DNA from 4 places in the Paenibacillus vulneris genome. Region 4 is predicted to be linked to each of the others. Evidence: riboswitches for the same ligand, from Rfam matches in the RefSeq annotation. Region 4 holds a riboswitch; each other region holds the start of a gene.
The links. Region 4 has a riboswitch for cyclic di-AMP ahead of ABEA66_RS10790 (KamA family radical SAM protein). Riboswitches for the same ligand answer to the same signal wherever they lie in the genome.
Positions count from the first base shown of each region.

Region 1: linked by a shared signal. The riboswitch ahead of ABEA66_RS23245 (CAP domain-containing protein) and the one ahead of ABEA66_RS10790 (KamA family radical SAM protein) in region 4 are both predicted to bind cyclic di-AMP.
Region 2: linked by a shared signal. The riboswitch ahead of ABEA66_RS28630 (resuscitation-promoting factor) and the one ahead of ABEA66_RS10790 (KamA family radical SAM protein) in region 4 are both predicted to bind cyclic di-AMP.
Region 3: linked by a shared signal. The riboswitch ahead of ABEA66_RS07895 (C40 family peptidase) and the one ahead of ABEA66_RS10790 (KamA family radical SAM protein) in region 4 are both predicted to bind cyclic di-AMP.

Region 1 covers NZ_BAABJG010000027.1:73,668-81,813, reverse strand. Annotated here, with positions in the region: gene ABEA66_RS23260 (ABC transporter permease) at 1-769, opposite strand, end outside; gene ABEA66_RS23255 (cache domain-containing sensor histidine kinase) at 992-2,770, opposite strand; gene ABEA66_RS23250 (response regulator) at 2,767-4,359, opposite strand; cyclic di-AMP (ydaO/yuaA leader) riboswitch at 4,737-4,871, shown strand; gene ABEA66_RS23245 (CAP domain-containing protein) at 4,880-5,767, shown strand; gene ABEA66_RS23240 (SPW repeat domain-containing protein) at 5,938-6,255, shown strand; gene ABEA66_RS23235 (DUF1572 family protein) at 6,360-6,893, shown strand; gene ABEA66_RS23230 (YcdB/YcdC domain-containing protein) at 7,099-8,146, shown strand, end outside.
Region 2 covers NZ_BAABJG010000037.1:43,434-51,579, reverse strand. Annotated here, with positions in the region: gene ABEA66_RS28640 (HD domain-containing protein) at 1-1,193, shown strand, start outside; gene ABEA66_RS28635 (TatD family hydrolase) at 1,257-2,024, shown strand; cyclic di-AMP (ydaO/yuaA leader) riboswitch at 2,249-2,444, shown strand; gene ABEA66_RS28630 (resuscitation-promoting factor) at 2,857-3,996, shown strand; gene rnmV (ribonuclease M5) at 4,189-4,740, shown strand; gene rsmA (16S rRNA (adenine(1518)-N(6)/adenine(1519)-N(6))-dimethyltransferase RsmA) at 4,737-5,651, shown strand; gene yabG (sporulation peptidase YabG) at 5,734-6,609, shown strand; gene veg (biofilm formation stimulator Veg) at 6,795-7,067, shown strand; gene ABEA66_RS28605 (small, acid-soluble spore protein, alpha/beta type) at 7,205-7,393, shown strand; gene ispE (4-(cytidine 5'-diphospho)-2-C-methyl-D-erythritol kinase) at 7,504-8,146, shown strand, end outside.
Region 3 covers NZ_BAABJG010000006.1:543,019-551,164, forward strand. Annotated here, with positions in the region: gene ABEA66_RS07885 (aldo/keto reductase) at 1-382, shown strand, start outside; gene ABEA66_RS07890 (aldo/keto reductase) at 475-1,455, opposite strand; cyclic di-AMP (ydaO/yuaA leader) riboswitch at 1,762-1,909, shown strand; gene ABEA66_RS07895 (C40 family peptidase) at 1,913-2,755, shown strand; gene ABEA66_RS07900 (VOC family protein) at 2,845-3,261, opposite strand; gene ABEA66_RS07905 (DeoR/GlpR family DNA-binding transcription regulator) at 3,480-4,241, opposite strand; gene ABEA66_RS07910 (rhamnulokinase) at 4,255-5,742, opposite strand; gene rhaA (L-rhamnose isomerase) at 5,765-7,027, opposite strand; gene ABEA66_RS07920 (sensory rhodopsin transducer) at 7,046-7,417, opposite strand; gene ABEA66_RS07925 (bifunctional aldolase/short-chain dehydrogenase) at 7,462-8,146, opposite strand, start outside.
Region 4 covers NZ_BAABJG010000010.1:133,995-142,140, reverse strand. Annotated here, with positions in the region: gene ABEA66_RS10805 (efflux RND transporter permease subunit) at 1-109, shown strand, start outside; gene ABEA66_RS10800 (efflux RND transporter periplasmic adaptor subunit) at 186-1,511, shown strand; gene ABEA66_RS10795 (hypothetical protein) at 1,535-3,274, shown strand; cyclic di-AMP (ydaO/yuaA leader) riboswitch at 3,426-3,563, shown strand; gene ABEA66_RS10790 (KamA family radical SAM protein) at 3,912-5,084, shown strand; gene ABEA66_RS10785 (SDR family oxidoreductase) at 5,215-5,958, opposite strand; gene ABEA66_RS10780 (MerR family transcriptional regulator) at 6,233-6,610, opposite strand; gene ABEA66_RS10775 (AAA family ATPase) at 7,099-7,809, shown strand.

The sequences.
Region 1 (8,146 bases), on a different contig from region 4:
CACCCAAGCTAAAGTTCAGCTGCTGCAGCCCGGTTCTGAACACCCAGGTATCCAAAATATCCGCAACCTGATACACTTGAATGTTATACAAAATATAAATTTGGTCGAAGCCTGCATCCAGAATGGTACCGAGCTTTAAAATAAGCAGAAGCACGATAACGTTGCGAATCCCTGGAATCGTAATATGCCATATCATCCTCAGCCTGCCGGCACCGTCCACTCTTGCAGCTTCATACAGCGTCGGATCGATCGCCGTCATCGCCGCCAAATAAATGATGGCTCCCCAGCCAAGGTCCTTCCATATTTCAGAGCCGACCAGTATCGTCCGGAAATAATCCGTAGAGGTTAAGAACCCGATCGAGCTGCCTCCCGATTCCACTAGCCAGCGGTTGACGAGACCCGAGTTTTGCGAGAATAAAGCAATCAGTACCCCATAAATGATGACCCAGGATAAAAAATGCGGCATGTACGTCAACGTTTGAACGACAGTCCTGAACCAGCGCACCCGGCATTCGTTAAGTAACAGCGCCATGAGAATCGGGGGTACCGTTCCGAAAACCAGCTTATACAGGCTGATGAGTGTCGTGTTCAGCAAAAGCTGAGAAAAGTATGGCGAGTTGAAAAACGTTTGAAAATGTTTGTACCACGGATCCGCCCATGAACTGCCGACAATCCCCTCCAGCATATTGAAATCCTTGAAGGCGATAATAACGCCGTACATCGGAAAATAGCGGAATACAATGTAATACAGGACCCCCGGCAGCAGCATGATATAAAAAGCCCGAAACCCCCATATCCTTCGGCGAAGCAGCTTCAGCCCCTGTTCCTTTTGCTTTATCATCTGTACGTCTTTTATCGAAAGCTGCCGCTCCACAGGATCACCTCCTCTTCATTTTGTATGCGTTTTCTTCTACAAAATTAAGTATACCGACCTGTTCTCAGAGGTTCTATACAGTGATCCTGCGAAACTGTCTCAATTCTTGCAAACGCTTTAATTGGTATGTATATAAGCCGGAATTTCAATCCGAATCAAGGTGCCTACGTCAGGCAAGCTGGCGATACGCAGCCCAAATTGTCCCCCGAAATGAAGCTGGATCCGCTCCTGCACATTCATGATGCCGATGCCGGTAAAGCGGTGCTTGCTGGGCGCCTTTTTGCGTTCGGAGAATACATTCTCCAGCTGATCGGAATCCATCCCTACCCCATTGTCGCGAAGATAAATAATAAGCCGCCCGCGCCGCAGTTCCGTGCGGATTCGGATCATCCCCTGGACCTTCCGCGGAGCTAAGCCATGGAAGATGGCATTTTCCATTAAAGGCTGCAGGGTCAGCTTTAAGATGCTGCAAGACAGCGTCTCAGGAGCAATCTGCATTTGAAAGGTAAACTTATCCCCGTAACGCACCGTTTGAATGTGAGCATACATCCGGAGTCCTTCCAGCTCTTCCTCCAGCGACACGAATTCACTGCTCTTGTCGAAGCTGAACGACAATAAGCCGACCAAAGAACGAATCGTCTCCCGCACGGCATCGGTTTTTTGCTGCTTGGCCAAGCTGCTTATGCAAGCAAGTGTATTATATAAGAAATGCGGCGCAATCTGGCTTTGCAGCATCTTGAGCTCGTACTGTTTCTTGCGCTGCTCCATTTCCTTTGTCTCTACCAGCAGCCCATGGATCCGTTCCATCATCGCGTTATAACTCTTGGCCAGCCGCCCGATCTCATCCTCCCGTTGAACGGATATGCTCGGCAGCACCTCAATATCGCGGACACGGTCCATTTTGGCTACAAGCATACGCACCGGATAAGTAATATAGCGGCTCATGATATAGGAGCTTATCAGCAACAGCAGAATCCATACCGCTGCAGCCGTCCTATAGTTGTTGTATAAACTAATGATGTTTTGATAAAAATAACGGTCTTCGATAAAAGAAACAAAGTACCAGCCAAGCTTATTCATCCCGGACTTGACAGCGACAAGCTTACTTCTTGCTCCGTCTATTTCTGTCACACCTACAGGCAAATCCCCAACCTGCTCGATAAAATCGCTGTTCAGATCCGGCGGAAAAACCTTCGTATTGTACGGCAGCAGATCATAATAAAACATCGGCCAGCTCGTATCGTATGTATTAACCACGTGATTTTTATTCGTAATAATCGTAAAGGTTTGATTCTTGGAGCTCATGAGCTGTAATAGCATGGTCGTTAGCCTCACTAAATCCACTTCCACGACAGCCATCCCTTTCAATTGATCGCCTGCTTTGGACCTAATAGGAAATAGGAAGGCGACCGTCTTGCCTGATAACGGAGATTCATACGGCTCGCTGATCATGACGCCGTAATTTTTACGGGCTTGCTCGTAGAGCTGAGCAAGATGCGGATTGCCGATAATATCGTAATAAACCTGGGTGTTGGACAGCACTTTGCCGTCTGAACGTACGAAATATAAGGTTTTGTACAGTGTGCTGTTATTGGCTGCATAGGTGCGCAGCACATTGACTGCCTCCTCCTCTTGCCCGGGTTCGAACAGATCCTCCCGTGCCGAAAGCAGGAGAAGAATGTTTTGAACATTGTCCAGATAGGCGTCCATATAAAGGTTCGTGCGGTCAATTATCACCTGCGCGTCGGACAGCACCTGCTTCCGGAACAGCTGCTCCGCATCGTGTAAACTGTTCCAAGCCAGCAGCCCGAACAGCACCAGGGTGCCGCTAAAAAGAAACAACGAATGCTTCGTCGCTATGCTTCTGCTTCGAAACCATTTCAACAATCGTTTCATTCCCCGGCACCGCCTTTCTTATATTCCGTTGGAGAAACGCCAGTCCGGCTGCGGAAAAGCACAGAAAAATAGCGATAGCTCGGAATCCCCACTTGCTCGGCAACCTCATATACTTTCAGGCTTGTTGTTTGTAACAGATGAATGGCTTTGTCGATTCGCTTCATCGTCACATATTCATTGAACGACTCGCCTACCTCTTCACGGAATAATCTGCTTAAGTAAAAGGAACTGAGCCCTACCCGTTCCGCGGCCCACGTTAATGTAATCGGTTCTGCGATATGATTGGAGATGAGCTGTATCGCTTGTGCCACTTCTTTGCGATACTTCAGCTTCCCCCGGTTTTCCACCTCCCGAATGACCATCGATAGGAGCTCCGAAGCCGTTCTTGATGCTTGCAGCTTCTGGATAAGCTCCTGCTGTTGAGCATTATCTCGCTCCCCCATCCATTCTTTCCGGTTGGAGATCAGCCACGACTTTAAGCCAGCGGGCTCAGGCCTTACTTGATTCACCCATTCCGTTAGCCGCCCTTGGCAAAATTCGATTAACAGCGCCTTATCGGCCGCTGTCTGTCTCATAAGCTCCGTCAGCATTTCAAAATTTAACGCATTGGATAGAGTTCCATCTACAGCCGATCGTCTGATGGATGGCCGGATCGTTCCTGAAGCCGCTGACATTTCATAAACAGCCCCCCCTGTATCATAGAAAACAGCCGCGGCTGGCAGCTTGGTAAGCTCAATGGCAGACAGCAAGTCAACCGCGGATGAAATGCTAGGCCCAATGACGGCATAGAGGCTTACGGCTTCACTTAAATAAGAGGCCCGCACATCGATGGCGGATTGAAGCCGCTCCAACCACTGCCTGGTTGAGAGCAGTATGGTCGTCCCTGTTTCTGGGGCAGCCCGCTGGATCCATATATAATCCGTCGGTCCAAGCGTTATCCAACGCCAGCACGGATTGTCACGGTCATCGGTAAGCTCCCGCTCACTTAACAAAGACTGGAGCTCATGATGGGCGAACATTTCCTCCTGCGGCCGGACACTGACATGCAGACGGATAATCCTTATTGGCCATAAGACGCCCCAGCTTTTTAAAATGGCATCTATCGCTTCCACCCGTTTTGGTTCTTTGCCTGTGCTGCTTAACAGTCTTGTCAGCTCCCAGCGCTGCCTGTCTATTTCATTGCGCCTATAATTGTACTCCCGCTGAATAGCTTCACGGGCTTTATTCAGCACATGCTCCAGTTCCGTATCCAGCAGGGATACTTTGATCAAATATTCTAAAGCCCCCAGCTTCAATGCTTCCTTGGCATAGGCAAAATCACTATGACAGGTCAAGAGCACAACCTGCGTCAGCGGAAACTCCTGCTTGATCCGCCGAAATAAGTCCATACCATCCATAACGGGCATCGTAATATCTGTAATCACCACATCGGGTCTGAGCTTACGGCACAGCTCCATTGCTTCTTCACCGTTTTCCGCTTCCCCTACAAGCTCGGCAAGGCTGTTGTGCCATGGAAAGAGCCGAAGCTCCTCTCTTAACGGCAGTTCATCGTCTACCACTAACACGGTTAACAATTGCGATGGATGCATCCGCTATCCCTCCCAAGAAGACGCTTACAATCCAATAGTGATCTCATCATAGCATATCGATTTCGGAGCACCTATACAGTAATCTTGTAAAAAAGTATAAAATGCTGTTGAGCTTCGCAACTCTTTCATTTCACGTATTAAAGCAGGACAAATTCGAAGATATCAGTTCTATTTTTTCTAATAGATGCGGCCTGTCTGCTTTGGCCTTCAGTATAAAAACAAAGCGGCTTTCTTCAATCGTAAGGAAGCTGCTGTTGTTTCTATCGCCCAATGTTGGAAGACTTTGTGCCGTGAAATCTGTATAGGCACGTGCTACAATGAAGTGGCTCAAGAGAGCCCGGCAGGATGCACAACGAACCGGGCATGAGCAAACAAACAAAACTATCAGGCCGAAGCTTTCTATGAAAGCACGGGGGACCCATTCCATGGGGTGAAGCCGCGTCTTGCGGCAGGGTGCTTGCTCTTTGACCCGAATCCGTCAGCTAACCTCGCAGGCCGCGAAAAGGAGAGGATTTTGTTGTTGAACCGTTTCAAGAAAGTTGTATTGACAGGTGTACTGGCCCTTAGCCCAATCATCGGCGTTAGCGCCGTTTCCGCCGCACCGGCGAATACTGTGTCTGCTGGCGATTTGTCTCAAATCACTCAACAGTACGGAATCGATCTGAATTCCTTGCTGCAAGGCCAAGGTCAGAATCTAGGAAATATTGATTTGAATTCCTTGTTGAAAGGTCAAGAAGGAAAATGGCAAACGATTGGCTCCGGTAATAACCAAGGGCTGGCAGGAATCATCTGGAAAAACTTCCCTAACATGAACTTTAATTGCAACCCTGGTCAAGGTCAGGACCAAGGTACTACCGGCAATACGGACTCCGGCTCCGGTTCCGGCACTGTAGATAACGGCTCCGATAACGGTAGCGGTACTGCAGATAACAGCGGAACTACCGATAATGGCAGCGGAACTACCGAGAACGGCACTACGAACAATGGCAGCGGAACAGAAAATAACAGCGGTTCCCAAGAAGCTGTAACGGATTCTCAATCCGCCTTCGCGGACCAAGTCGTTACTTTGGTGAACCAAGAGCGTGCCAAAGCAGGTCTTCCTGCATTGACTTCCGACAGCAAATTGGCGAATATGGCCATGGATAAAGCTAAGGACATGTACAGCAACAACTACTTTGACCATACTTCCCCAACGTACGGTTCTCCGTTTGACATGATGAAGCAATACGGAATCAGCTACACCTATGCAGGTGAAAACATCGCCAAAGGCCAACGTAACCCTGAAGAGGTTATGAACGCTTGGATGAACAGCGCTGGTCACCGTCAAAACATCATGAGCCCTAACTACACCAAAATCGGTGTTGCTTACTACAACGGCGAATGGGTACAAGAATTTATCGCGAACTAATATTTCTTAGGATTTCACAGCCCTCGGCGCTTCATGCACCGGGGGCTTTGCCGTACATAGAGATCTTTTTTTTGCCAAGCGCCGAACCATTTTGAAACCGCTTGCATATACATAGAATAGACCCCTTATGAGGTGTTGATGGCTTATCTCAATTTTCGGGAGGTGTAATCATGGCGGTTAAAAATTTGTTGGCTGCGTTGATTGGTCTCTTGTTTGTCTTTGGCCCTCATTGGATTGATTTGACTCACGAAAGCGCCGTTATCACCAGTGTTGTCTTTGGTTCCCTTCAATTCATCGCGTCGCTTCTGGCTTTCATTTTCAAAGCATCGGGCTGGAATTCATGGCTGAATTGGATTTCGCTGTTGGCCGGCATTTGGTTTGTTATTTTTCCCTTCGCTTACTTAACGGGCCTGGGGGAATATGTCATCTACGTCGTACTTGGCATTACAAGCGTCATGCTGAATTATTATACGATGAATGAAGAATAAATAAATTTCCGTTATACTCCTTATAAAAACATTCTGATATACAATCGTCCCCGCTTCGTATATCGTAAGAATAGGCATCTATTCGAATGTAGGAGATGAGGAGTATGGCGCAATCGGAGCAAAGTCCATCAGTAAACGAGGTTTTTCTGCAAGAAAGCATTGAAGCGTTTCAAAGCATGAAGCAATTGGCCGACAAAGCGATGAAGCAAGTGGATGATTCCCAATTTCACTGCCTCCTTGATAAGGAATCGAACTCTCTTGAAGTGATGATTCTTCATATGCACGGCAATATGCTGTCCCGCTGGACGGATTTCTTGACTTCCGACGGGGAAAAGCCTACAAGAGACCGGGACGGCGAATTCGAGCCCAAAGGCTTGGATCGTCCTGCGCTGATGGCGCTGTGGGAGCAGGGCTGGAGCGTATTATTCGATGCGCTTTCCGGGTTAAAGCCAGACGATCTGCTGCGCCAGGTTGCCATTCGCGGCGAAGCCCATACAGTCATCAAAGCGATCCAGCGTCAAGTATCCCACTACGGGTATCATGTCGGCCAAATCGTATTTTTAGCCAAGCACTTGAGCAGTGAGCATTGGCAGACGCTCAGCACTGCCCGCGGACAATCCAAAGCCTTCAAGCCGTGAAAAGCTCCTATAAGCCTGGCCTTTGGCTTCTAGGCTGATTCCGGTACATGCCGGGATTATCGGAATTGAAAGCCGGTCAGGTCCATCAAAATAATTGCTGTAAAAGCTGCAAATTCCAAGGGATTTGCGGCTTTTTTCTATATTCGGCAACCATGCAATAAAAAGGCCGTATGTAACATAATAAGAAAAAGGAGAGCTGCCCAAAATGAAACTACTTACCGTTCAGCAGGCTATTGCGAAGCTTCGTGAGCAGATTTCTATCCCCGATACGCACGAATTGGTTTCCAGCGGCATTTTTCGCAATTCTTCGCCTGAACAAGCCCCCTACTATAAGGTAGAGCTCGAGTGGAACAAGCAAGGCGAACCGAGGCTGGACGACAATATGCTCGTGAACCCGCACACGATTCGGGCCGAGCTGGATGCCCTGACCGGCCAGCTGGTTGCTTTTTACCGCCATGACGATAGAGAAAGCAATAAGGAACCGAAAGAAGAGCTCAGCGATGCTCAATATGAAGCCGTCTATCCCCATGTGCTTCAATGGATCCGCAAGCTGGATGCAAGAATCAACCCCGAGGAACTGGTTCTGCGCAATAAGACGGTAATTGGACAAAAACGCTATGATTTCGTCTATGGCAGGCAGCATAACGGGATTCCGGTTAGCACTCAGCAGGCTCTTCATATCACATTGAACCGTTCCTTCGAGCTGCTTCATTACTGGTGCGTATGGGACGATTGCGAATTTGCGGGCAGCAGCGAATACATCCCTATGGATATATTCAAGGAGCAGCTAGGGCCAGACCAGCTGACGCTCTGCTATTTGAATTTGTTTCATCCCTCGGATCATCCCTTCTATCTATGCAGGCATGATGTATTTGATGCTGTAACGGGGGAGTTGGTTTATACGGATAAAAGCGATTTTATCGAAATTATCGATTTGGATACGTCTTTGCCGGAGCGCAATCAAACGGTTCATATCGTGCGTAAGCCCGTCTTTTCCGAGGCACATTATGATGAGTTAAAGCTGGAGGAGCATGTCACGGACGTGGATCTGGCGGCGCCGCATCCCTTCTACCCGCCTGTATCGGAGGAAGAAGCGGCCCGCGCTCTGGACATCGCCGTATCTTATCTCAAGCAATCCGTTTCGGAGGAGCCCTGGCAGTTCGCTTTTATTCATAAATCGGACGGCCGAATTGTAGAGAGCATGCAGGGAAATCAAATCAAGATCGAGATGCAGCGCTTCCTTCACGGGATTC
Region 2 (8,146 bases), on a different contig from region 4:
CCAAAGAATTTCAACGCCTCCGTCGTATACGACAGCTCGGCACTTGCTTCCTGACGTTTCACGGCGCCGAGCACAGCCGATTTTCCCATTCCCTCGGGGTTTACGAAATCACGCGCAAAATCATATCGCAATTCGAACGAAACGGCTATGAGGATTGGCCGCGGGAGGAGCGGCTGCTCTCCTTGTGCGCGGCCCTTCTGCACGATGTCGGACACGGCCCCTTTTCCCACTCGATTGAAAAAACGTTCGGGACCCATCACGAGGAATGGTCCTGCCGGATCGTTCTTGGAGATACCGAAGTGAACAAGGTGCTTAAGCGCGTATCCCCCACTTTTCCACAAAGGGTGGCTGGGGTTATCGCCAAAACGTACAAGCAGGAAATCGTCGTCAGCCTCGTCTCGAGCCAGCTGGATGCAGATCGGATGGACTACTTGCTCCGCGACGCCTATTATACCGGTGTCAATTACGGGACGTTCGACCTGGAACGCATTCTGCGGGTGATGAGACCGTTTCAAGGCCACATTGTCGTGAAAGAGAGCGGCATGCATGCTGTCGAGGATTACTTGATGTCCCGGTACCAGATGTATTGGCAGGTATACTTTCATCCTGTTACCCGCAGCGCGGAGGTTATTCTGCATAAAATTTTTGAAAGAGCGAAACAGTTATATGAAGAAAACTATTCTTTCTCGTTTATGCTGCCGCCGCTCTTAAACCTGTTCCGGGGGACATTGTCCATACAAGAGTTCCATTTGCTCGATGAAGCCTTTATGCAGACGGTGCTGATGCAGTGGACCAACGAGCAGGATGCCATTCTGGTTGACTTGTGCTCTCGCTTCCTTAACCGCAAACTGTTTAAGTATGTCATGCTGGAGAGGATCGACGCGCTTCAAATAGAGCGGCTGCGCGATACGATGCGGGCTCTGAATCTGGATCCGTCCTTCTACCTCGAAATTGATTTTCCGTCGGATCTTTCGTATGATGTGTATCGGCCGGGAGTCCATGACGAAAAATTGCCGATTTTGCTGCTGGACCAAAAGCATACGTTGACGGAAATTTCGCGCAAGTCGGAAATTGTCCGGTCCATCAGCGGTATTCATATGGGGAAATACCATCTGTATTTCCCGGAGGAGCTCTTATCCGCTGATCCGGGCTCCATTCATCCGGAGCACCGCAAGCTGCTTGGCATGGAATAAAAGCTCGTCTATCGAACTGCAAGGACCAAATTGAACTTACATATGAAGGAGTTAATTGCCGCTATGCTGATAGACACGCACACCCATTTGAACGCCCCTCAATTCGATGACGATCGACATGAGGTTATCCAACGGGCATTAGAAAGCGGAATCAGTCGAATCATCAATGTCGGATTTAATCGCGAAACGATCCCTACCTCGATTGCGCTTGCCGAGCAATATGACTTTATTTATTCAACCGTCGGATGGCATCCCCAAGATGCCAAAGATATGATGCCGGGCGATCTGGAATGGATCGAAGAGCTGTGCAAGCACGAGAAGGTGGTGGCCATCGGAGAGATAGGCTTGGATTATTATTGGGATACCTCTCCCAAGGATGTACAGGATCGAGTATTTCGGGAACAAATCCGTCTGGCCCGCAAGCTGGGTATGCCTATCGTGATCCATAACCGGGACGCACACCAAGACATTATCCGGGTTCTTCGAGAAGAGAAGGCTTCGGAGGTCGGCGGTGTCATGCATTGCTTCTCCGGCAGCTGGGAGACGGCCAAGATGTGCCTCGATATGAACTTTTACATCTCCTTCGGCGGCCCTGTCACATTCAAAAATGCCAAGCAGCCCAAAGAGGTGCTGGAGAAAGTTCCGCTGGACCGTTTATTGGTTGAAACCGACGCGCCTTATTTGACTCCGCACCCCTATCGAGGGAAAAGAAATGAAACCGCATATGTGAAATTAGTCGCAGAAACCGCTGCACAAATCAAGGGGTTAACCCTGGAGGAGCTGGCTCACGCGACTACGAAAAATGCAGTTACATTGTTCGGATTACGGTGAAATAAAAGGGGGGTTGGGACAGCCCTATTTTCGTCGAAAACGTGAAAACGAGAGAAAAACAATCCAAAAAATACGTCAAGTTGAGAAATACATGGGTTATGCTCAAGAAATCGATCAAAAAAATCGGAATTGAACAAAAACGGACCTTTTTTGCCGAGTTTGTATACTTTACAACTTTATATCCGACAGCGTAAACTCAATATTAACTTAATACGATTACCAATTTTCCATTATCGCTGAGTTTCCGTAAGGGAAACGGGGGAACCGCAAAAGGCCAGTCTTGATTTGAAAATAAGGCTAAGGTCACATTTTCTGGGGTGAGTCTTGGATGGGTAGATGTTTGTTTACCCGGATCCAAGTAGGGCGACTCTCAAGTCCGAATCCGTCAGCTAACCTCGTAAGCGTTAAGAGAGAGGTATGATTGTCGTGTGCTTTATTTCATTACTGATGAAATAACCTAAAGTCACGGGAAGAGTCCTCTTTCCGTGACTTTTTTTGTTCTCCCGTCATTGTGATAACTATCCGACAACATAATCATTACCTACAGCCAAGAGGAGGTGCTGGCCGCACGCAGGAGAAACGATATGGATTGCTAGTTGCAGCCCTTAGTTGACCGCACAGGAGAAGCTTTTTCGAGCAGAATGAGTGTTCGTGAAACCTTCAGTGCTTCCAGGATACGTTTACTCAACGATCATGGAGGTTGTTCCTGGGTGAAAGAACGTCGTTAGGCGTTGTTCTTTATTAACCAACAGATTGCAAAACTTAACCATAGTCGCGTCAGATCAATCATGCGTAACACTCGACGGCGGGGCTTTGAAGGAGGACCGAACTAGTGGGAGCTATTCAACACGAGCAAACCCATGTAAGACGATCATCCAGCATGTCCTTCGCATTGCGATGGAGGCATGAAAACTTGCGTTTGATATCGATCATAGCAATTATTTCATTCGCGTTGACTTTCATGTTTTTATTAATGTTATACGGTACGGCTACCAAGAAGGTGACCGTAGTCGTGAACGGAGAAGAAACCATTGTTTACACCAAGCAATGGGATTTGAAGCATTTACTGGATGAGCAAGGCGTCACTGTAGGAGAGCATGATCGTCTCTCTGCAGCGCTGGATTCGAAAGTAAAATCCGGGGACCGGATTACGATCGAGCATGCAAGGCCGATTCAGCTGACGGCTGACGGAGAAACGAAGACGCTGTACACGGTGCAAAAGACGGTGGGCGGCGCATTGAATGATTTACAGGTTCAGGTAGGAGAGCTTGACAAGGTAACCCCTGTCGTGGATGCCGATCTGCCTGACAGCGGTGAGATTCAAATCGTACGGGTAACCAAAGAGGTTGAAGAGGTTCAAGAAAAGATAGCCTATGACGTTGTGAAAAAGAACGACCCTCAATTGGTAAAAGGCAAGGAGCAAGTGGTGCAGGAAGGCCAGGAAGGCCTGGTTGTGAAGAAAAAGGAAAAGATGTACGAAGACGGTAAGCTTGTATCCGAAGAAGTAGTGGACCAAAAGGTTCAATCAGAGAGCGTCAATAAAATTGTCGCGGTAGGCACCAAAAATCCGGTTGTTGTATTATCAGCATCATCGCCAAATCTACAGGAAGTAACAAAAGGCGGAGTTTCCTTCGGCGTCAAGCAGGTCATTAACAATGTGACATTGACCGCTTATTCAGCGGGCGCTGCTTCGACAGGAAAGAGCACAGAGCATCCGCAGTACGGACTTACGTCTACAGGCACGAGAGTAACGGAAGGTCGCACAATTGCAGTGGATCCCAAGGTGGTTCCGCTGGGCTGGTGGGTTTATATTGACGGGCTTGGATTCCGCAGAGCGGAGGATACCGGAAGTGCAGTCAAAGGAAACATTATCGATGTGTATTTTGACAGCAACGATTATGCCAACCGATTTGGCTTGAAGCGCGGGTATACCGTTTATGTGATAGGACCCAAGAAACCAACCGCGGACTAAGGACCTGCAATTGGGGAAGACTCATTATATATATGCTAAAGGAAGAGAAGAGGGCTACCTCTTCTTTTTTATGTGATCAGGGCAAGTTCACGCGGACAGGCTTCGTCATCACTTGAAAGTGGCGGGAACAAAGGCTAGTATAAAGAAAGCCGTATGGATGATTCTGGTATAGGGTGAAGGAAGGTAAGCAAGATGATCAAAGAAATTATAGTGGTAGAGGGCAAAGACGATACAACCGCCATCAAAAGAGCCGTAGAAGCCGAGACCATAGAAACGGGCGGCTCCGCGATTAATAAAGACGTTATCCGGCGCATCAAGCTGGCTCAGCAGCGCCGCGGCGTCATCATATTGACGGACCCCGACCATGCGGGTGAGCGCATCCGTAAAATCATTACGGCGCAGGTGAAGGGCTGTAAGCATGCTTTTATCACTCAGGAAGAGGCGACGGCCAAAGGGGACATCGGGGTAGAGAATGCTTCGGTTGAGGTCATCCGCAAGGCTCTTGCGAATGTAAGAACCGATTATGAGGCTGAAGAGTCGGACATTACTTGGGAGGACTTGATTGACGCCGGCTTGATCGTCCATCCGCAAGCTGCTGCCCGTCGTATGGAAATGGGCAAGCATTTGGGTATCGGGTACTGCAACGGAAAGCAATTTTATAACCGCTGCCGAATGTTTCGAATTTCCCGCGAGGAGTTCGCGGAGGCATGGAAGCAGCTTGAGAAAAAAGAGGGCGAATCATGACAAATATCCATTTCAATATGCAGGAGGACATTGCCTCCCCCAAAAAAACGAAAGAGCTTCTTCAAAGGCATGGCTTTACGCTGAAAAAAAGCTTGGGTCAAAACTTTTTGATCGATCCGAATATATTAAATAAAATCGTTACCGCCGCAGATCTGGATGCTTCCAAAGGAGCGCTGGAGATTGGCCCCGGGATCGGGGCTTTAACCCAGCAGCTGGCCAAAATCGCCGGCGGCGTCGTTGCCGTAGAGATCGATCAGCGACTGCTCCCGCTATTGGAGGAGACCCTGTCGGCCTATCCGCATGCGAGTGTCGTCCATGGCGACGTACTGAAGGTCAATTTGAAGGAATTGTTTGAACAGCATTTCGCGGCATTCTCCAAAGTGAGCGTAGTCGCAAATTTGCCGTACTACATCACGACGCCGATTATTATGAAGCTGCTTGAGGAAAAGCTGCCGCTGGAGAACATTGTCGTTATGATCCAGAAGGAAGTGGCGGAGCGAATGTCGGCCAAGCCGGGAGGCAAGGATTACGGCAGCTTGAGCATTGCGGTGCAGTACTATTGCGAGCCTGAGATTGTTACGATCGTTCCTCATACGGTATTCATTCCTCAACCGAATGTCGATTCGGCCGTCATCAAGCTGAAGGTTCGGAGCGCGCCTCCTGTGACGGTGACGGACGAGTCCTTCTTCTTCGAGGTCGTTCAGGCTTCTTTTGTGCAGCGCCGTAAAACGATCTATAACAACCTGGCTTCGCGGTTCTTTACCAAAGAGACGAAGAGCCAGCTGGAGGCTATTTTGCACGAGGCGGGCATCGAGCCTTCCCGACGGGGAGAAACCTTGTCGATCGAGGAATACGCTCGTCTGAGCGACTGCTTGCTCCGTGCACGTGGGAGCGAAGCATCGGCAACGTGATTGCGGATTTCATGAAAGGATAGGCTTGATAATCACCAAATGCCTATTGACGCCATAGGATACACGAGGAGGCGATTTGGCCATGAAACAGGGAGACCTCGTTATTCGTAGATCCTATGGCGGTGATATCATATTTAAAATTCAGGATATTATGCAGAATCAGGCTATTCTGCGTGGTGTGGATTACAGGCTGCTGGCCGACGCACCGCTTTTTGACCTGATCAAGGCGCCGCTGGATCCGTACCAGTACACGATCAATACCACCCGGCCGTCATGGATGGAATCCATGCGTCGGGCAAGAGAGAATCAAACGGAAGCCCCCCAGGCATACGGGGCGGTAGGAACTGCCGGTAATCCAACTCCGGTATATTTTGAAATGCCGGGGAAGGTGCTGCATTTGGACGGCGATCCGATGTATTTGCGCAAATGTATGAACCTGTACGGTGAATTAAGAGTCCCCGCAGAGGGATACTATGTACCGGAGCCTCAGATGGCGGATGCCATGTACCGTTTACTGCCCCAGGTAAAGCCGGATATTGTGGTCGTGACCGGCCATGACGGCATTCTGAAGCATCGCAGAAACGGCGACGTGACGCATCTGAGCAACTATAAGAACTCCTACCATTTTGTGAATGCCGTCAAAATAGCAAGGCAGTATGAGAAAAATAAGGATACCTTAACGGTCATCGCAGGCGCTTGCCAATCCCATTTTGAGGCGATTATGCAGGCCGGAGCTAATTATGCCAGCTCACCGGCCCGGGTGCTGATTCATGCATTAGATCCGCTCTGTGTGGCGGTTAAGGTAGCCTATACGCCAATAAGGGACACGGTCAATATAGTGGATGTCATAGGACTGACTCACAGCGGACTGGAAGGGCTTGGCGGTGTGGAGTCTCGGGGCAGCTACCGTAGAGGCGTTCCCACTATGCAAAAAATGACTCCTAAAGAAGCGCCATAAGGCGCTTTTTTGGTTTTGTTTGACAATTTTGTGAACGGGAATGAGGGGGATTCCTCGAAAAAGTCGTTGGAATAAGGAAAAATCCCGTTGACAACCGCTCAACATGGCTGATATAATATTTGTTCTAATTTGACATACTACCTCTATTGGGTTATAATTAACAAGGAAAGAGGTGGTAGTGGTCAATGGCTAAAAACGCGCTATTGGAGATCAAACGCAGTTTGGAACCTCATGTCGGACAGAAAATCATGTTAAGAGCAAACGGCGGTCGCCGTAAAACGATCGAACGCTCCGGTGTATTGGAGGAAACCTACCCTTCCGTTTTTATTGTGAAGCTTGATCAGGAACAGAACGCTTTTAAGCGCGTTTCCTATAGCTACGCAGATATACTGACTGAGTCAGTTGAGGTCATGGTTTGTAACGATGATGGACAAGTACGTATCACTATACAGCAATAAAGGGGTTACTTGAACGGCATGCTCTGACAAACAGAGTGTGCCGTTTTTGGTAAGTGAGCCTTCGTCTATCCGGACTGCATGAATAAGCGGCGGCCGGGTATACTACGGTTATCTTACCTGAAAAGGAGTGTTCGCGTATGGCACGCAGAAGAAATGGAGTCATGTCGGAACAATTCAAATACGAGCTCGCCAAAGACCTGGGATTTCACGATACGATACAACGTGAGGGCTGGGGAGGTATACGTACCAAAGATGCGGGCAACATGGTAAAGAGAGCGATTCAGATTGCCGAGCAATCGATTTCGAAGCAGCCGCCGAGAGGTTAAATAACGGTTCTAACGGAAGCTGGAGCACGCGAAGCGCTGCTTTAGCTTTTTTTTGTTTCTTTTTTGTTATAGTATTAGGGAATAGACTAGAGCTGCAAAGAAGGTGTCCTATGAAAGTATTTGAAAAAGCGCCGGCCAAAATCAATTTGTCGTTGGACGTCCTGCGGAAGCGGGAAGACGGTTACCACGAGGTAGAGATGGTGATGACGATGGTGGACCTTGCAGACCGGATTGAAATGCAGGAGCTGCCACGTGATACGATTATCATCTCCAGTCAAGCGGGGTATATCCCTCTGGATGAAAAGAACTTGGCCTTTCAGGCAGCCAAGCTCATCAAGGACCGTTATGATGTAAAGCAGGGTGTTTACATACATTTGGATAAAAAAATACCAGTAGCTGCAGGCCTTGCGGGCGGTAGCAGCGACGCGGCAGCTACGCTGCGGGGACTTAACCGGTTATGGAAGCTTAACATTCCTTCGGAGGAGCTTCAGCGCTTGGGAGCGGAGCTGGGCTCCGATGTGCCCTTCTGCGTTACAGGGGGTACAGCGATTGCGCGAGGGCGCGGCGAGAAGCTGGAACCGATCGAGTCTCCTCCTCAGTGCTGGGTTGTTTTGGCCAAGCCCCCTATCAATGTATCCACTTCGGAGATTTATGGCAAATTAAAAGCCAATGCGATTCAATCGCATCCTTCCACGGAACGCATTGTCCAAGCGATTCGGAATAAAAGGTTCGATCTGTTATGCGAAAACCTCG
Region 3 (8,146 bases), on a different contig from region 4:
CTTGATGAAGGATGCCGAGATCAAGCCTGCAGTCAATCAGGTTGAATTCCACCCTCGCTTGACGCAGCAGGAGCTGCGGGATTTCTGCAAGGAGCAAGGCATACAGCTGGAAGCCTGGTCTCCTCTCATGCAGGGCCAGCTACTGGATCATCCTGACCTTCAAGAGCTCGCGGCGAAGTACGGCAAATCAGTAGCCCAGGTGATTCTGCGCTGGGATTTGCAGCATGGCGTGATCACGATTCCCAAATCCACCAAAGAGCAGCGGATTATCGAAAACGCGGATTTGTTCGACTTTGAGCTATCGGCCGATGATATGAACCGAATAGACCGATTGAATCAGGATCTTCGGGTAGGTCCGGATCCGGACAACTTTGATTTTTAATGAAATGATGGAATGAAAAAAAGCAGCGGCAGCTGGACATGAAAGCCATGTCCTTGGCTTGCCGCTGCTTTTTTGTTATTGGCTATTCCGCCTTACCAGGCATACGCCTTAGGCGCTTCGCCGCCAGGTCCGGGGAAAATCTCGTCCAGCCGCTTCAGCACGTCCTCATCCAGCTTGATATCCGTGACACGCAGCGTGCTCTGGAACTGCTCCAGTGTCCTTGGTCCGATGATCGGCGCTGTCATCGCCGGATGGACTAATGTCCAAGCCAGCGCTATATTGGCTTCGCTCTCGCCAAGCTCCTTGCACAGCTTGCTAAACGCCTCCAGCTGGCCGCGCCGCTCTTCGGCGCGTGCCTGGATGCGGACGCTGCGCGACCCTTGGGCAGGGTTGAGCGCATTGCCGCCGAGAAGACCGCCGTCAAGAGGACTCCAGGCGATAACCCCGATTCCGAATTCCTCCGCCGCAGGGAGCACCTCCAGCTCGGGCCATCTGCACAGCAAGCTGTATTTGTGCTGCTCCGACACAAGACCGAGGAAATGGCGGTTCCTGGCTTCATATTGAGCCTTCACCAAATCGCGCCCTGCAAAATTGCTGGCCCCCACATAGCCGATTTTGCCTTGATAAATGGACACGCGGAACGCTTCCCAGAGCTCATCCCACGCAGCATGGCGATCCACGTGATGCATTTGGTACAGCTCAATATGATCGGTTTGAAGCCGCTTCAATGAGGCATCCAAATGTCGTCTAATTTTATACGCAGAGAGCCCTCTGGCCGCATTAGGCCCGTCATTCGGGTCCTCCATATCTCCGTATACCTTGGTCGCCAGCACGACCTTCTCCCGGCGGCCTCCGCCTTGAGCGAACCAACGGCCGATAATCTCCTCTGTTCTCCCTCGCGCACCCGGCCCGCCGTATACATTCGCCGTATCAAAAAAATTAACCCCTGCATCTACAGCCGCATCCATGATCCGGTAAGCCTCCGATTCGTCCGTATCGACGCCAAAGTTCATGGTTCCCAAGCACAGCCTGCTCACCTTCAATCCGGAACGGCCTAAATAAGTGTACTCCATAACCCATACCTCCTTATTTTGAGTGCTGCGGTACTTTCCATTCTCATCATACCGCTCCTTGGATTTTTTTAACAGTACGCAACATTAGGTAAGATAGGCAGTCCGGGGATATTAAGTTACCTCCGCGTAAGTCTTGTTCCCATGCAAAAATGTGCCGCAAGTCCCTTTATCTTTGGCCCCCTATGGTGTATCTTGGTAACTGCTCATGAAAAGTTATCCTTTTTTTTCGGAAAATGATGGAGCGTTTGGCGAAGCTTACCCACTGATTCGCCGATGGAATCACGAATACAATGTAAGGACAGCTTTTAGTAAAAAATGCCGAATCAGCACAGCATAAGTGCTAGTACGGGGGACATCTTATTTTGGGGTGAATATTCGTCGGTTTATCGGATGAATAGGGGACAACCTCTCCCTAACCCGTCAACTAACCTCGGAGGCAATTAGGAGGAATCAAGTTTTGAAGTTTTTTGGAAAAAAGCTTATTTTTTCGTTTGCATTTATTTCTTGCAGTCTCTTTGCCGGAGTACATGCCCATGCCTCAGCTTTGGATGAAGGAGTCAAGATTCAGGTTAATGATACGATCGTGAACTTTCCTGAGGGGCAGCCTGTCGTGGACACTTACTCCCAGCTTCAGGTACCGTTCCGTCCACTGATGGAAGCGCTTGGATACCAGATCAACTGGTCCAGGGAAGGAAAAGAAATTCGTGTCTCCATGAATAAGAGAAATCAGACCCTGGAGTTGAAAACCGGGGATACGTTTGTGCTTGTCAACGGAAAAAAAATCGATGTTACTTCCTTGATCGGCATGGATCGGGGAAGCGTATATATCCCGCTCCGTTTCATTTCGGAAGCACTCGGCTATAAAGTGCAGTGGGATAATGACAATCAGCTTGCTATCGTGGATGCGGATGGGAAGTACCACGCCCCTGCCTGGTACAGAGCCAAGAAGCAGGATACGATGCTGCAGTTCGCCCAAGCCTATCTTGGCGTTCCTTATCGATGGGGAGGCAGTACTCCGAACGGGTTTGATTGTTCAGGATTCGTCCGTTTTGTCATTGCCGCTAACCAGGGAATCGATCTCCCCAGAACCTCGAATGAGATGTACGATACGGTAGGAGTCGCCGTTGCCAACCCTTCGCCGGGCGACCTGGTATTCTTCGCGGGGGCCTCCCATGTCGGAATCTACTTGGGGAACGGGCAGTTCATTTCGGCTACGAATTCCCGCGGAGTTCATATTGATTCGCTGTACAGCTCTTATTGGGGCTCCAGGTACATAGGGGCCAAGGCTATTACGTTGTAAGGCGGAACAGGCTGCTTGTGCAGCCTGTTTTTATATACAGTAGACCTCCGAAGCAGAAGAGCTTAAAGGCAGACATGTCCTCCAGCAAGCTATTCTCCTCTTATGGAGTCCCTCACCTTCACATAATGAGGGTTATTCATAATCCCGATAATGTTGCCGAACGGATCGACAACGGAGGCAGTAATGAAGCCGCCGCCGCGCTCTTTCATCGCTTCGAGCTCCTGAACCCCCATCGACAACAGCTTATCGAGAACCGCGGATATATCGTCTACATGCCAATAAAGTGTTGCGCCTCCCGGGCCCTTCGCTAAACCTGCGGGTGCATAGCGTCTATCAATCAGTCCCAGCTCTTGCTGATAGTCACCAAGACGGAATTCGGCATAGCCCGGTCTCTCGAAATACGGTTCGATTCCAAGAAGCTCCGTGTACCACGCTTTTGCCTTATCCAGATCATCCGCCCAAAAACTGATTGTAGCTATCCCTCGAAACGTTTGTGCACCTTGCATCTGCATGACCTCCTAAGATCACTTTATATTGGGTAATCTTATTGTACTCGGCCCACACTGACAAAGGTGTGTCAGTGATTCTGCAGTGTTTAATAAATTATCGCGATCGGAATCTTATCCGTTCTATCTTGATAATAAAAAACGGTCGGCCAGTACATTGGCCAACCGTTTTTTATTCACATAATGTATATGGAGATCCTCTCTCATAGGGACTCTATTTATACCGTAATGACCGTAATTCCAAGATTCTGCAGCTTCTCGACCATCTCTTTCTCTATGCGGTGATCCGTAATAACGACATCGATATCGGACAAATCCGCAACATGAGTAAATGCTTGCACGCCGAATTTGCTCGAGTCGACCAGAAGAATGACTTCATCCGCGATACCGATCATCCGCTCTTTGATGCGGGCCTGCAGCTCGTTAGACTCGCTGATTCCGCGCTCAAGATGGACGCCCTTGCAGGATAGGAATACCTTATCGACATGATAAGTATCCAGGGAACGCTCTGCCAGAGGACCGACGAAGGATAAGGAACGTTGTGCCAATATGCCCCCCGTCGAGATCACATCGATCTTCTCCTTTTTGCTCAGCTCCGTTGCGACCTTGATCGAATTGGTAAGAACGGTCAGAGGAAGATCAGGTACTTCCGCAGCCATATACCAGGCCGTAGAGCTGGCATCAAGAAGAATCCGATCGTTCGGACCGATCCGCTTGATCGCTTCCTGGGCAATCCTTTTCTTCTCCTCGGCGTAGGTGATTTCCCGTTCGAAATAAGGAATTTCCGGCTGCTGGTCGTCCTTGATACTGACCGCTCCGCCATGTGAGCGGGCAAGGCGACCTGCTTGCTCCAAACGGTCCAGATCCCGGCGAATCGTCTCCTCCGTCACCTGAAAGAGCTCGCTAAGCTCAGAAACTCTTACAGCGCCTCTTTGATTGACCACACTTACAATTTTCTCGTAACGCTCCGCAGCTAGCATAGCTTCCCTCTCTTTACAGATTAGATGATTCTGCAAGCCCTGTCAGCTTAACAAATCTGTCGTAAGCAGGCCCCCACAGCTCCTGTTCCTCAGGTTGATATTCCTCAACAGGGAACGAGCTTCGGATAGCCTGACGCGCTTCCCAAATATCGGCGAATACGCCTTGGGCGATCCATTGCACCGCCATATTGCCGATGGCGCTGCCTTCCGAAGGCCCTGCCCATACAGGCTTGCCTATAGCATTCGCCGACCATTGGCACAGCAGCGTGTTGTTAATGCCGCCACCGACCATATGCAGGCCGTTGAATTGCTGTCCCGATAAACGCTCGGTCATTTCGAAGACAAAGCGGTATTTCAAGGCCAAGCTCTCCAGGATGCAGCGAACGAACTCGCCGGCCGTTTCCGGCGCCTGCTGCCCGGTTTCACGGCAGTATTGAACGATCCGTGTCGGCATGTCGCCCGGAGCCAGGAACATCGGATGATCCGGGTCAATGAAGGCGCCGAACGGCTTGGCTTCACGAGCCAATAGAACCAGCTCAGGGAACGAATAGGATTTCCCTGCCTTCTCCCATACACGGCGGCTTTCCTGCAGAATCCACAAGCCCATAATATTTTTGAGTAAGCGGTAGGTTCCTTCCACTCCGCCTTCGTTAGTGAAGTTAAGCTTTTGCGCCGTTTCATTAATGACCGGCTGCTGTACCTCGGTTCCCATCAGCGACCAGGTTCCGCAGCTTAAGTAAGCGAAGGAACGGTCCGTTGCCGGGACAGCCGCAACAGCGGAACCTGTATCGTGCTCCGCCACGGCGATAACAGGAACTGAAGGAATGCCCAGCTCCTCGCATACGGAGGCTTGCAGCATCCCGGCCGGACTGCCCGGCTGCAGCACCTCGCCAAACCAGGCTTCCGGCAAATCCAGCCGTTTCAGAAGCTCTTTGTCCCACGTTCCTTCGATCGGGTTAAACAGCTGGGTTGTCGTTGCGTTGGAGAATTCGTTGTGCATTTCTCCCGTCAAGAAATACCTCAGCAAATCCGGAATCATAAGAAAACGGTTACCTTCTTGCAGCCAAGGAGATTGGGCCTGCTTCAACGCAAAGAGCTGGAAGATCGTATTGAACTGCAAAAACTGTATGCCCGTTTTTCCGAAAATGTCGGAAGCCGGAATCTGTTCGAACAGCTTCTCCATCATATTCTCGGTATGACGGTCCCGATAATGATAAGGATTGCCGATCAGCTCACCGTTGGCGCCGATAAACCCAAAGTCGACGGCCCAAGTATCGATCCCGATGCTTGAGACTTCAATCCCCTTGTTCTTGGCAATCAGCAGCCCTTGCTTGATTTCATGATATAAACGCAATAGATCCCAATGCAGGCGGTCGCCCACCTGCACTGGATCATTGGAAAACCGGTGAAGCTCGGTGATTTCGATCTTGCCGTTTACCAGGCGGCCAAGCATCGCTCTTCCGCTGCTCGCCCCCAGATCAAAAGCAATAATGTCTCCCAAAGGTATCACCCTTATTCGTTAATTAGTTGCCGCGCTTAAGCAGTACTTCTTGCTCGTAGGTTTTCACCTCGGCAAGCCACTCTTCACGCACAGGAACACCCTTGGATGCGCAGTAGTAATCCCATACAGCGCCGAAAGGATACGATTTGAACTCTTCGGTCAAGGCCAAGCGGGTCGTATAATCGCCCTCAAGCTCGGCTTTTTTCAACGCTTCTACCGGATCGAGCATGGCGCGCAGCAGCGCTTTGATCGTGTTGCGCGTGCCGATAACCCAAGCAGCCACACGGTTGATGCTTGCATCAAAGAAATCCAGGCCGATATGTGTTTTATCGAGCAATCCGCCGCGAACCAATTCCCGGCCGATATCGATCAATTCGTCGTCCAAAGTGACAACGTGGTCGCTATCCCATCTCATCGGACGGCTTACATGCAGCAGAATGCCATCTGTGAAGAGAGCCAGGGAGGACAATTTATTAGAAATCACTTCTGTCGGATGGAAGTGACCTGCATCCAGACAGATCAGCTTGTTATTTTGAATGCCGTAGCCCATATAAAATTCATGGGAACCGACCACATAAGCTTCGGAGCCGAGCCCGAACAGCTTGCTTTCTACCGCATCCAGGTTATAAGCCGGGTTGATCTCTTCGGCAAATACTTCGTCCAGCGCGGATTTCAAGCGTTGTCTCGGAGCCATACGGTCAGCGGGAACGTCCTTGAAGCCGTCCGGAATCCATACGTTCGTCACGCAGGTTTGACCCAGCTGCTCGCCGAAGTAAGCCCCGATCTTCCGGGAAGCCTTGCAGTGGTCAATCCAGAATTGGCGAATTTCAGGGTTAGCATGGCTCAACGTAAAGCCGTCGCTGGATTTCTCGTGAGAGAAGCAGGTCGGGTTAAAATCCAGACCCAAGCCTTGCTCTTTCGCCCACTGTACCCAGTTTTCAAAATGCTTCGGTTCAAGCTGATCGAGCTCTACCTTCTCATCTGTATCCGCATAGATGGCGTGAAGATTCACCTTATGCTTGCCGGGGATCAAGGAGAACGCTTTTTCCAGGTCTGCCCGAAGCTCTTCAGGAGTACGCGCTGCTCCCGGATAGTTACCGGTTACGGAAATACCTCCGGTCAGATCCTGATCACGGTTCAGGAATCCTTTTACATCGTCGCCTTGCCAGCAGTGCATGGAAATTTTGACTTGTTCCAGCTGCTGAAGCACTTGATCTACATCAATGCCGTGGGCTGCGTACAGCTCTTTAGCCAATTCATAATTGGCTTGAACTTTTTTATCCATGGATACAACTCCTCTATATTATTTGATGGGATAAGCTATAACGGACATAAGAGCATTCTCAGCCTGAGTCGCATCCAATCGGCTGTACTGCACAATAACAGGAATATCGCTCTTCACTTCAATGGCATACGGAACGCCAACAGGAATGGATTTTCCGTCCTTGGCTAAAGAGCTTGTGCGGATATGCTTCGTACGGCGGGCCTGAACCACTTCCGCAATATCCTCCAGCGGATCACGATCTTCAAAGAAGATCGTGATGGTAAGGCGGGCATCCTCCGACGCGGTATTCAATACGCAGATCGATTCATGACTGGTTAACGCTCCGGAGCTCACCTCCGGAATGTAACCGTCAGGAATAATCCATACTTTTTCCCCAGTAGCCGATGGCATATGACAACTCTCCCTTCAAATGATGATCATTAGGATAAGACCGATTAACGGGTGAACGCAGCAGGTACGCCGCCGTCGATAGTCAGCATGCAGCCTGTGGTTTTGTCCGATTTCGAAGAAGCGAAGAATGCAACGCCTTCCGCAATATCGCGCGGATAAATATTAACAAGCAAGGTCGTACGTTTGCGGTAGTACTCTTCCAATTGATCCGGTTCAATGCCGTATGCCGCAGCGCGTTCATTGCGCCAGTTGCCGTTCCAGATCGCCGAGCCTTGAAGGATGGCGTCAGGCAGGATCGTGTTGACGCGAATGCCGAATTCGCCGCCCTCTGCTGCAATACAACGCGCAAGGTGAGCTTCCAGTGCTTTGGCCGCGCTGTAAGCCGATGCGCTCTTGCCGGCATAAACCGAGTTCTTGGAGCCGATGAATACCATGTTGCCGCCGATAGCTTGCTCCTTCATCAGGATGAAGGCTTCACGGGCAACGAGGAAATAGCCTGTGCCAAGCACGCTCATGTTCAAGTTCCATTCTTTGAGCGAGGTTTGATCGAATGGGCTGGACGTAGCCAGACCTGCGTTGTTGACGATAATATCTACGCCGCCGTAAGCCAGAGCCATTTCGGCATAAGCAGCCTTAACCATCTCTTCGCTCGTTACATCCATCTTAACGGCGATCGCACGGTTCTCGCCAAACTTTGCGTTAATTTCCGAAGCGACCTTCTCTGCGCCC
Region 4 (8,146 bases):
TGTCGTTCCGATCGTTTATGAGCTTATAGAGGAAGTTAAGGCGTATATTTCGAGGAAAATCCATAGAGGGAACCCTCCGATGAACCATGAGGGGACTCTGGAAGGATAGATCTTCTGAGAAATCCAAAAAGCGTGATTCTTATAGATCAGATAGAGATTTGCAAAAGCATGGAGGAGGCAAAGCAATGAAAAGGATCAGTGCGGGCAGTAGAAAATCAAAGATTCGCCCTATACGCGTGCTGGCTGTAATGACATTGGCTGCAGTTGTGGCGGCAATGGCCGCCGGCTGTTCGGCTCCCGGGGGACCTAAGGGAATGGCGGAAGCGCAGCTTAAGGTCAGAGCGGTGAAGACCGAGGCGATCACGAAGCAGCGGATAGCCAGCCCGACCGAGCAGGTTGCGGATATTTCCGCCGCAACGGCTATTGATATCGTGAGCAAAGCCAGCGGCGAAGTGATCGAGGTGCTGAAAAAACGCGGCGATTACGTGGAGAAGGGCGATGTGCTGTTCCGAATCGACAGCAGGGATGCGGAATCCGTCAAGCGGAAAAACGAGCTCGCGGTAAGGAGCTCCCAGGAATCTCTGCAAAAGGCCAAGGACGATCAGGTCAATAATCGGAAGGATTTGGCGGATGCGGTGCAAAAAGCGGAGGTCGCTTTGAAAAATGCCGAGCAGGATTATAACAAGATGCGTAATGATTACGATTCCGGCAATGCGACGGACCATCAGCTGGAGCAAGCGCAGCAGCAGGTAGATAATGCGCGAATGGCCCTGAATTCGGCCAAGAATAAGCTTGCCGCCAACGATAATAACAATACGATTGCTTCTGTTGAAACGCAGGCCGAAACCAATCAGCTGGCTCTGGAGGATTCGATCCGCTCGCTGGACAATTACAATGTCAAGGCTCCGGTCAGCGGCATTTTGACGGATTTCACGCCGGAAACGGGCCAAACCGTCAACTCGGCCTCCAAGCTGGGACAGGTGCTCCAAATCGATCCGGTTAAGATTAAGACCGAGTTGAGCGAGACGAATATGCAGCTTGTCAAAAATAAACAAGAGCTTGTGTTCTACAGTCCGAACGACCCTGATCATAAAGGGAAGGCCAAGATCAGTTACTTGGCTCCGGTGATGAGCGCCCAGACAAAAACGTACACGCTGGAGCTTGAGGTACCGAATCCGGACCATCGCATCACCCCGGGAACGCGCGTCATGGTTCAATTGACGACAGAGGATGAAGAGAAGGTCGTTGTTGTGCCGACGCTGAGCATTATCCGCGAAGAGGGCGGAACCTATGTGTTCGTCCTTCAAGGAGATACGTACCAGAAGCGCCAAATAAAGCTCGGCAGAATCAACGGCTCGTATCAGGAAGTGCTGGAAGGCGTGAAGGAAGGCGAAAAGCTCGTCACGACCGGACAGCATCAGCTTAAGGACGGGCAAAAAGTCGAAGCTGCAACCCAGGCAACGCCTGCCCCTTCAGGAGCGGCTCCTCAAGAGCAGCAGAAGGCGAAATAATCAGAAAGCGAGGGTCATGACATATGAGCAAACGATGGAAAAAGACGCTGGCGTCTGTCGTGCTGGGAACAGCACTCCTCATGCAGGGAGGCATCCAGCTTCCTGCGGCTTCTGCCGCATCTGCCGAGGAGGCGGTAAGCAACCATTTGACGGAGGCGATCCAGGCTGCTGTAAAAAGCGTCTCCGTAGAGTCTACGCCGGACGGCAGCCGTATTGCCGTTACCGTGCGGCTGTATAACGGAGCCTCCGCGAAGCAGCGTATACCGGATTACGAGCTTCGGGTACAGACGCAGGATGGCGTCGAATACACGCTGGATGCCAGCTCGGATAACAAGAAGGCGCTCAAGCCTATGGAGATTGGCGAGCTGGTCTACATGAGCACGGTGGACAGCAAGGCTTCAATGAAGCTTGCCGGACTGTCCTTTGTGAAGGTCGATCCTTATGCTTATCCTAAGGCGGAGACCGTCTTACTGAGTCTTCCGCTTGGCTCGGAAGTATGGTACCCGTCAACCGGGAGCGCGCTTCCCGGCAAGGAACTAGCGTGGGGAACAGCCTTCTCTATCCCTGGAATCAACTCCGACCTGACCTATACGCCGGTCGGTTATGAGAGACAGAATACGGAGAAAGGGCCCGTAGCGGTCGTTACGCTTTTGGCTGAGAATCCAGCCGGAGGGCGGGAAACGATTCCTGATTTTCGAATCGATGCGCGTGCAGAGAAGACGTACACCGGCGTAAGGACGGAAAAGGATGCGGTCGGGCTGGAGCCCGGGGAGAAGCAATATATTCATTTTGCGATTCCGCTCGAAAGCAATGTAAATCCGGCCCGGCTGCTCGTGATGACAACCGACCTGTTCCTGCCTGCAAGCTCTCAGGCAAGCGGCTCTCAAGCTTCCGGAACAAGCGGGAAAGCGGGAGTCGCTATCGACATCGGCAGAGTGGCCGTCTCGCTGCCTTACGGGAATCAAGCCGGTTCCGCTGTGTCATCGGCTTATGCTATGGGGACGCCGATCGCGGTAGATCCTCTCTCCAAAATTCTGGATCATACGCAGGTGTCGCTGATGGAGCTTCATATGACCCAGAATCCGGGAGAAGGCTACAAAACGGCGGTCGGTAAGTTTATCCTTACCAGCACAAGCGATAAGCCGATACCGACACCCGCCTTTGATGCGGAGCTTGTGGGCAGCGGCGGTGCAGCCTATTCCGGTGTTCGCCAGACGGAGGTATCCGCTTCAATGAATCCGGGGTTGAGCTATGTCGTAAGCTATGCGTTTAACGTGCCGCAAACCGAAGCGGGAGAGGGGCTTGTCTTGAGGCTGCTCGACAGCCAGACGGCGGCTCCGTACAAAGTCGCTGTCGCTTCCGTACAAACGGCGCTGCAGAAGGAGACGGATTCCGATACGATGCAGCTGTATCCTTTTGACATCAGGCTGGTTAATTCCACGGTAGGCACGAACTACCTGGCTACCAACAGCTCATACTCCTATAAAATGAAGCTGGAGCTGGAGATCAAGCAGGCGGAAAATGTGGTGGTCGATTCCAATTTCTCCAAGCTGCATTTTGAGGTCGTCGACAAGCTGGGCCGTGTGCTGGGAACGGCGGATGGAAGCTTTACCGGAGCGCAGAGGCTGGTCAGCGGCATTCAAAATATTGTAACGAATAATATTCAGAGCGAGCAGTTCGAATTCCCGATATCGGTCAATGTGTATGAGTTATTCGAAACGCCGGGCGGCCAGGCCAAGCGGTTTTTGAAGACGTTGAACTAAACGGTACATTAGAGGTAGTCCCGATCGCCGGGGCTGCCTCTTTTCATTAGGGCAATGTACCCTGTGGGGTATTGTACTGAGAGAGCAATGAAGCCGTTGGGATCCCAAAATTCTCCTGATACAATTTGACTCAACCTTGACCGTAGTGTATGATAAGAATACGCTTAATTTCCGGTTTATTCATCGGAAAGCGGGGGAACCACTTTTTGGGGCGAATCATGATTTGCATGTAGGGAACCATCTTTCCCGAGCCCGGCAGCTAACCTCGTCAGCAGTGGATGGGTCAAATTGAATTTTTATGCATGCTGTATTGCATTCATTGACCCGTGGTTTCGGGTCTTTTTATTTTGGCTGAATGGACCCGAATTGAGCGATAGTCGGCGTTGTACCGGACTGCATGCAAGCAGTCTAAAGTACAAAGGCCCTGTTGCTGCTCGGGTCTTTTTGTTGTTATCTAAACCAATAATTATAAAATTTTACTTATTATGGCAAAAAAACAATTTTCATATTAAGAGCGAGGGAGGGATGCTGCCAGACATTCAGTTAGTACAGGGAAAAGAGTAAGGAGGAAGCCAAGCCCGCAGGAAAGCAGGTGCACTGCAGCCTAAACAATCTGTCAATTCAAGGAGGATCCCCCATGCCGCAACCGAAATATATTACCGATATTAACAAAATCACGGAAATCCCGGAGCAGGATAGAAAGAAACTGCAGCAAATAACGGATAAGTTCGTGTTTCGCGTGAACGATTATTACCTGAAGCTGATAGACTGGAGCGACCCGAGCGATCCTATCAAAAAGCTGGTCATTCCGAATGAAGGGGAATTGTCCGAATACGGCCGTTGGGATGCATCCGACGAGGATACGAACTATGTGGTCCCCGGGTGCCAGCATAAGTATAAGACGACGGCGCTGCTCATCGTATCGGAGGTGTGCGGTGCCTATTGCCGGTACTGCTTCCGCAAACGGTTGTTTCGCAACGATGTCAAGGAAGCGCTGTCCGACGTCAATCCGGGCCTGGACTATATCGCCGCCCACCCCGAAATCAACAATGTGCTGCTAACGGGCGGCGACAGCTTGATTCTTGCTACGCCTAAGCTTGCCTCTATCCTGGAACGGCTAAGAGCCATCGAGCATGTGCAAATTATACGGCTGGGCTCCAAAATCCCCGTGTTTAATCCGATGCGAATTTATGAGGATGAGGCGTTGCTTGATACCATTCGCCAATATTCCACAGCCGACAAGCGCATTTATGTTATGGCTCATATTAACCATCCTCGCGAGATCACACCTGAAGCCAAGCGGGGCTTCGAGGCGCTGCATCAGGCGGGCGCTATCGTCGTCAATCAAACGCCGATTCTTAAAGGAATCAATGATAACCCGGCCGTCTTGGCCGAGCTGCTTGACAAGCTCTCGTGGGCAGGCGTGACTCCTTATTATTTCTTTATTAATCGTCCCGTTGCCGGGAATCGCGATTTTGTCCTCTCGCTGCAGGAGGTGTACCGGATTGTCGAGCAGGCTAAAGCAAGAACCTCCGGCTTGGGAAAAAGAATCCGGTTATCCATGAGCCACACGTCCGGAAAAATCGAGATTTTGGCGATAGAGAACGGCAAGGCTTATTTAAAATATCATCAGTCCCGCGAGGATCAATACGGCAAATTCATGATAATGGACTGCCCCAAGGATGCAGCCTGGTTCGATGATTTGCCCGGAAACGAGCAGTATTGGAAGCGGCCCAAGAAAAAATCAGAGGCTATTGTCTCTGTAAATGAGCTTCCCGACATGCCGCGGGGGAGAAGCTTGAGCAGTTGATTTATAGGGGGAAACGTAGAAGGAAGGCATCCTGCCATGGATGCCTTTTTTTGTTTCACGTAATTAAAAATTATGTAGTAATGAAATCGCCGCCCAACTTCACCACTAATGGAAGTTGGGCGGCACCGTTTTATAAGCTTTGCGATGTGGGGCGGACAATCAACTCGTTAATTGTCACGTTAGTCGGCTGCTGGATTGCAAACAATATCGTTTTGGCAATGTCGTTAGGGTCAAGTTGGTTCCATTCCTGACTCCCCAATTTCTCGAGCGCGGGATAAATCGAGTTATCCGTAATGGTATCATACAGCTCGGTTTCTACTGCCCCAGGGGAAATGAGGGTCGTCCGAATATTTTGTTTAGCCCCCAGTTCGGTTCGCATGCCTTCCGTTAACACCCGAACGGCATGCTTGGTAGCACTATAAATAGAGCTCGACGGGAAGAGGATGTGCCCTGCAATGGAGGAGAAATTAATAATATGTCCCTCATTGCGTTCTTCCATATGTTTGTACACTGCTGCCATCCCATAGAGGACACCTTTAATGTTCACATCAATCATTCGTTCCCATTCATCGACCTTTAAATTCCTGAAAAACGAGAGCGGCATGATCCCGGCATTATTAATCAAGATGTCGATTTGTCCATAGGTTTGAATGGTTTCATCCGCCAATGCTTCAACGTCGGCACGCGAAGTGACGTCAGTCACCTTGTAACTGGCTTCGCCTCCAGCATTGCGGATTTCATCCTGCAGCTGCTGCAATCGCTCTTCCCGGCGAGCGGCAAGCATGACTTTAATGTCGTGTTGAGCGAGAAGCTTGGCCGTAGCCGCCCCCATTCCGCTGCTTGCGCCTGTGATGATTGCTACTTTTGTATTCATGTGTACTTCCCCTTTGTTCATTTATTAGCCATTCGTCGCTGGCTTGATTCTAGGTTATCAATTAGAGTTTACTATAAGTCAAGCCCTGGCTAATAAATCATTTGTGCAGGCGGAAAATCCTATAATTCCGTGGTTATTCACACAAAGTGGAGTGATATGGAAAAGAATAAGACAAAATTATTTATAGTTTACTCTAATGGATACACCCAAAAAAGCGCGCCTACCAACCAGTGAACGCGCTCCACTTAGAGAGAAATATTGCAAAACGATCGATCTAGGGCAGCATCTTGGTTAATCCTTTTTCCTGCAGATCGTATAACGCCAGCTTGTAATTGATTTGCTCCAAATATTTAATCGTTTCCGAGAGGTCCTTCTCCACTTCTTCCTTATGCTTAAGCATCATTTGTTTACGTATCTTAAGCGTGCTCTCGCCTTCTTGGTACAAATCCACATATCGCTTGATTTCGGCAAGCGGCATGCCCGTCGCCCGCAGAGCCAAAATAAAATTCAACCATTCCATACTCTCTTCGTCATACGATCGATTGCCACTCGAATCTCGCTTGACGTGCGGCAGGATACCTTCCCGTTCATAATAACGAAGAGTATAGGGGGAAATTCCGGTTTCCTTCGAAATTTCTTTAATCGTGGACATTTCTTTCTCCTCCTGTCATTAAAGTAAACTCTAACTTTTTCCGTCGTTCATATCCATATTAGTGGCTTGAATAATTGATTATTAAGGGATAACCCTAATGTAATAGCGGGGTTCAATAGCCTCTAGATCTAGAGTTTACTGTAAAGATTAAGACGAATTCAAGACATTGTTTACTGAGAGGAAAGATATTGATTATGCCCGATCAATTTGAAAATGGCCTTTTGTTCTGGACAAAGGACAAGAACTTGAGCCTTTAAATTGGAAGAGGCCTCCAGGAGCGGTTTTCTATTCATATTCTCTGACAGGTCTCAATTTCGGATCTAAACTAGACTTTCTGTGATCGTGAACAAGGAATGGCCACTCGGATATAGGGTATGCCGACTACACATTAGCTCGGATGCTTCTTTCCAAATGAACCTAGATGCGGTATAATATGGAACATACGTTCTTGTTCGATTGAGCATAGATGATGGGAGGAGGATTATCTCTTGTTTCTGAAAAGCGTTGAAATCATGAAAGAGAAGTTCCCGAATGAAGCAGCCTATCCATTTTGTATCCCGGCCTTGCGTGGAGCAAAGTCGATTGCTTTCCAAGGCAACGTCACCTTCTTTGTCGGGGAGAACGGCTCCGGCAAATCCACGATGCTGGAGGCTATCGCTTACCAATGCGGGTTTAATACCGCAGGAGGAGGGAGGAATAATGTTTATGAGGTCGATGCGTCCGACTCCTCCCTGGGCAATTATATCCGGTTATCCTGGATGCCTAAGATAACGAACGGTTTTTTCTTGCGGGCGGAGACGTTCTACCAGTTCGCAAGCCATATTGACCAGATGCCGGAAAGCTTGAAGTATTATGGCGGCCGCTCGCTGCACGCGCAGTCCCATGGAGAGGCATTCCTGTCACTATTCCGGCACCGCTTCGGCAAACGGGCTATCTATCTGCTGGATGAGCCTGAGGCCGCGTTGTCGCCCGCCCGGCAATTGGCGCTCCTGCGGATCATGAAGGATTTGGAGAAGGAGGCGCAATTTATCGTAGCGACACACTCCCCGATTTTACTGGGCTACCCGGATGCTCAAATATTGAATTTTGATCATACTCCGGTAGCGCCGATCCGCTATGAAGAGACGCTGCATTATATCGTCACCCGACGATTTATGGAGAACAGAAAGGCGGTGCTGGGCGAGCTGTTTAGCGAGTAGTGTGCTGTGCTCATTATGAACACGGAAGGGGCTCAATACCTTCCCAATAGCAGGCAGCTTTCATTCAATGGCGGAAAAAGGGGACCTACAGGCTGGAAATTTAATGTTAACATAATCTTACGTTCAGGTTCTTTTAATAATTGTGCTTTACTATAGAAATCGACCCCCCTTAACATAGATCGCTGCCCACAGCATATGGCTGTGGGCAGCGCTGGTTTTATAAGCTAACCGTTCGGACAACCCGGTTAGCTTATTTGTTATGCATAAAAAAGGTTGAAAATAGTTCAACCTTTTGAGAGCGGCTTCCCTCCCCTATAATAACAGTATCTCACGAACG